Regions from separate parts of the Kitasatospora sp. CB02891 genome, predicted to be linked through region 1. Evidence: predicted binding sites of a transcription regulator. Region 1 holds the regulator's gene; the other holds the start of a gene.
The links. The regulator HspR, encoded in region 1, represses chaperone genes until heat shock. The targets are predictions, from matches to a motif close to TTGAGNNNNNNNNNCTCAA.
Positions count from the first base shown of each region.

Region 2: the regulator HspR is predicted to act here: its motif matches at 1,306-1,324, upstream of lon (endopeptidase La).

Region 1 is NZ_NNBO01000016.1:50,474-52,867, reverse strand. Features, by position in the region: gene dnaJ (molecular chaperone DnaJ) at 1-1,015, shown strand, start outside; gene CG736_RS29125 (heat shock protein transcriptional repressor HspR) at 1,023-1,547, shown strand; gene CG736_RS29120 (helix-turn-helix domain-containing protein) at 1,753-2,394, shown strand, end outside.
Region 2 is NZ_NNBO01000010.1:207,724-210,117, reverse strand. Features, by position in the region: gene CG736_RS22795 (response regulator transcription factor) at 1-185, opposite strand, end outside; gene CG736_RS22790 (rhomboid-like protein) at 544-1,236, shown strand; gene lon (endopeptidase La) at 1,347-2,394, shown strand, end outside.

The DNA of each region.
Region 1 (2,394 bases):
CGATGCCAAGGCCGAGGAGCGGTTCAAGGACATCTCCGAGGCGTACGACGTGCTCTCCGACGAGAAGCGTCGCAAGGAGTACGACGAGGCGCGCTCGCTGTTCGCCGGCGGCGGCTTCCGGCCCGGCGGGGCGGGCGGCGCCGGCGGCTTCGACTTCGGCGACCTGTTCAACGGCGGGGGCGGTGGAAGCGGCGGGCTCGGCGACGTGTTCGGCGGCCTGTTCAACCGCGGCGGCCGGCAGACCGCGCAGCCGCGCCGCGGCGCGGACGTCGAGACCGAGGTCACCCTCAACTTCGAGGAGGCCGTGGACGGCGCGACGGTGCCGCTGCGGATGACCTCCCAGGCCGCCTGCCGGGCCTGCGCCGGCACCGGCGCCAAGGCCGGCACCACCCCCCGGGTCTGCCCGACCTGCGTCGGCGCGGGCACCGTCAGCCGCGGCCAGGGCGCCTTCGCGCTCTCCGAGCCGTGCCGGGACTGCAAGGGCCGCGGCATGATCGTCGACGACCCGTGCACCGTCTGCCACGGCAGCGGCCGGGCCTCCTCGGCCCGCACCATGCAGGTCCGCATCCCGGCCGGCGTGCAGGACAGCCAGCGCATCCGGCTCAAGGGCAAGGGCGCCCAGGGCGAGCGCGGCGGCCAGCCCGGCGACCTGTACGTCACCGTGCACGTCGACCCGCACCCGGTGTTCGGACGCAAGGGTGACAACCTCACCGTGACGGTGCCGGTCAGCTTCCCCGAGGCCGCGCTCGGCGGCACCATCGAGGTGCCGACCCTGAACGGCCCGGCCGTGAAGCTCAAGCTGCCCCCGGGCAGCGCCAACGGCCTGACCATGCGGGCCCGCGGCAAGGGCGCCACCCGCAAGGACGGCACCCGTGGCGATCTGCTGGTCACCGTCGAGGTCGCCGTGCCCAAAGTGGTCAGCGGAGACGCCCTGAGCGCACTGGAGCAGTACCGCGAGGCCACCGCCTCGGACGACCCGCGAGCCGCCCTGTTCAAGGCGGCAGAGGGAGCGTGAGACCCCGATGAGTCCCCACCCCGACAGCCCGCACGGCAACGAGGGCCGGATCGGCTCCGGCATCGGCGAGGGCCTGCCCGGCGGCGGCGGCCGCACCCGCCCCGCCGGCCCGCCGACGTACGTCCTCACCGAGGACACCCCGGTCTACGTGATCTCGGTCGCCGCCGAACTCTCCGGCCTGCACCCGCAGACGCTGCGCCAGTACGACCGGCTCGGCCTGGTCTGCCCCGACCGCACCGCCGGGCGCGGCCGCCGCTACTCCGCGCGCGACATCCAGCAGCTGCGCGAGGTCCAGCGGCTCTCCCAGGACGAGGGCATCAACCTGGCGGGCATCAAGCGGATCATCGAACTGGAGAACCAGGTCGCCGCCCTGCAGTCCAGGGTCTCCGAGCTGGTCGACGCCCTGGAGGGCGCCGCCGCCACGCTCCAGCAGCGGGAGGCCGCCGTGCACGCCTCCTACCGCCGTGACCTGGTGCCCTACCAGCAGGTCCAGCAGTCCAGCGCGCTGGTGGTCTGGCGCCCCAAGCGCTGACCCGACCCGACCAGGAACCGTCGACATTCCTTCCCACGGGGGGTGTCGGCGGTTTCGGTGTGCTGTCAGAGTCTTGATGAGGACAGGCTTCCGACCCGTATCGATCCGTAATTCGGGGGAACCGAGCGCCCTTCGCTCTATGATGCGGGCCGGAAGACGCCCCCGAACTGCCAGAAGCCCCCAGCTCAGGCGAGGAGTCATGGACATGAGTACTGAGCAGAGGAGCAGTGCCGGCGCCCCGGCCCTGTCACCGGCGGCCAGGTCCCTCTACGTCCGCGCCGTGCAGACCGGAGGCCGACTGACCGAGTGCGAAGCCGGCGCCTTGTCGTCCGATCAAATCGACGGCCCCTTGCAGGAGTTGCTCGCTCTCGGCCTGCTCCAGTCGGAGGTGGGACCCTCCGGGACCTACGCCGTGAAGGATCCCCAACAACTGGCGGAATCACTGGCGCTGGAGTTCCAACGGGAAGCCGGCGAAATACTCCGGCGCTCGGTCTCGCTCCACCACACCCTGCAGGACCTGCACCGGGAATATCAGACCTACGCCAGCCACCCGGTGTCCGGAGGTTCCATCGCCTACGTCCAGGGTCGCGGAAACATCAACCAGCAGCTGGCGACGACCATGGCCAACGGCTCGGAGGAAATGCTCACCGCGCAACCCGGCGGCGGCCGCGGGGAGGACGCGCTGAAAATTGCGATCGCCCGCGATCTGAAATTCGTGGAACGCGGCGGCACGATCCGGACGATCTATCAGCCCAGCGCCCGCTATTCGAACCCGACGGTCAGTTACGTCCAGGCGGTCACCCAGGAAGGGTGCCAGGTCAGGACGCTCGACGAGGCCTTCACCAAG
Region 2 (2,394 bases), on a different contig from region 1:
GGCTGCCAGGTGTGGAAGCCGTCCACCGCGCCCGGCCCGTCGTGGGCCACCGCCACCTTGAAGCCCTCGGCTCCCAGCCGCGCCGCGATCGACTCCGCGATGGTCGGCTCGTCCTCCACCACGAGCACCCGTCGCTGGGTGCCCACCGGGCCACTGCTGATCGTCTCTTGCTGAATCTCTGTCACGGTCACGCCACCGCCCCCAGGGCTGCGGGCCGGCCGCCTGTGGGGACGGCGGGCTCCGCTTCGTAGTCGTCTTGTTCCGTCGTGGGCTGTTGCCCCGCCCGCCGGTGCTGCTCCTGGCAGCGTACGGACGCCGTCCCCGCCCGGTATGGCGGACCGGAGGATTCCGGCCGCGGACCGTCATGGTTGGCAGGTCCCCGTTCGGACGGGCACGGGCCAGTACCTTACCCGCAGCACTCGCGACCTGTAACGGTACGTGTGCGAGCGGCATATGCACGTGCAGTGGTCTTCACAGGACTTACCCAGACACCTTTCACCCGCCCCCCGTATCGTGGGCCCGACGAGGCGTTCGGGAGGCACCATGACCAGCGCGGAACTGCGACGACGACTGATCAGGCCGGGGCTGCGGGCCGTCCCCACCCCCCGGACGAATCCGTTCGCGCTCGGTTACCTCGCCCTGCTGCTCGGCACCACGCTCTACGCCCGGTTCGGCGACCCCGAGACGGTGCACCGACTCCAGTCGGTGTCCTCCACCGACGCGCACAACCTGACGGTCCATCCCGTGGTCTCCCTCCTCGGCAGCGGGCTGTGGGTCGCCGGATCGGTCTGGATGCCCTACTTCTGGGCCTTCCTCCTCACCGTCGCCCCCCTGGAACGACGGGCCGGCGGACTCCGTGCCCTCGGCGTCTTCGGGGCCGGCCACATCGGCGCGACGCTGCTCTCGCAGGGAGTGGTGGTGGCGACGGTGGCCGGCGGGGCGACCGCGCCCGACGTGCTGGACGCGATGGACATCGGCGTCAGCTACGGAGTGCTGGCCTCGCTGGGCGGGCTGGCCGGACTGCTGCGGCGGCCCGGGCGGGCGCTCGCGCTCGGGGCGGGGCTGGCGCTGATCGGGCACCAGCTGCTCACCGATCCCGACCTGGTGACCTCGGTCGGGCATCCGGCGGCGATGCTGCTGGGCGTGGCGATGTGGCCGTGGCTGCGGCGGGGGAAGGGGCCCCGGGGGCCGGAGCGGGTGCGGGCCTGGAAGACGGCGACGGTCGTGGAGAGCTGAGCCGCGCCGGCCGGCGCCCGCTTCGCTCAGGGTGAACAGCCGGAGGGGAACAATCGATGCGCGCCAAGCCTTAGTCAGGTCGACTCAACTTCACTGACTGGGGAGAGATCATGGCATCGACGTCCGTTCCACTCACTCTGCCTGTGCTGCCGCTCGACGACGAGGTGGTGCTCCCCGGCATGGTGGTTCCGCTGGAGCTCTCGGATCCGGAGGTGAGGGCTGCCGTGGAGGCGGCCAGGGCGGGGAGCAACGGGGGGAAGCCGCAGGTGCTGCTGGTGCCGCGGCTGGACGGGTCGTACGCGGCGGTGGGTGCGCTGGCGACGGTCGAGCAGGTGGGGCGGCTGGCCGACGGGGATCCGGCGGCGCTGGTGCGGGCCGTGCGACGGGTGCGGATCGGCACGGGGACGACCGGGCCGGGGGCGGCGCTGTGGGTGGAGACCACGCCGTTCAAGGAGTCGGACCCGGGGCTGCCGGTGGCGGGCCGGGCGGCCGAGCTGGCCAAGGAGTACAAGGCGCTGTCCACGAAGTGGCTGCGCAAGCGCGGGGCGTGGCAGATCGTCGACCGGGTGGCGGCGATCGAGGACATCGGCGAGCTCGCGGACAACATCGGGTACGCGCCGTTCGCCACCGCCGAGCAGAAGCTGAAGGTGCTGCTGGAGGCGGACCGGCCGGCCCGGCTGGAGTACGCGCTGGGGCTGCTCCGCGAGCACCTCGCGGAGGAGGAGGTCAACGACACCATCCGCAAGGACGTCGAGGACGGCGTCGCCAAGCAGCAGAAGGAGTTCCTGCTGCGCCGCCAGCTGGAGGCCGTCCGCAAGGAGCTGGCCGAGCTGAACGGCGAGGCGGACTCCGAGGAGGACGACTACCGGGCCCGGGTGGAGGCCGCGGCGCTGCCGGAGAAGGTGCGGGAGGCGGCGCTCAAGGAGGTCGACAAGCTGGAGCGCTCCAGTGAGCAGTCGCCCGAGGGCTCGTGGATCCGCACCTGGCTGGACACGGTGCTGGAGCTGCCGTGGAACGAGCGCTCCGAGGACGCGTACGACCTGGCCGGTGCGCGGGCCGTGCTGGACGCGGACCACAACGGGCTGGCGGACGTGAAGGACCGGATCGTCGAGTACCTGGCGGTGCGCAAGCGCCGGGCCGACCAGGGGCTGGGGCAGA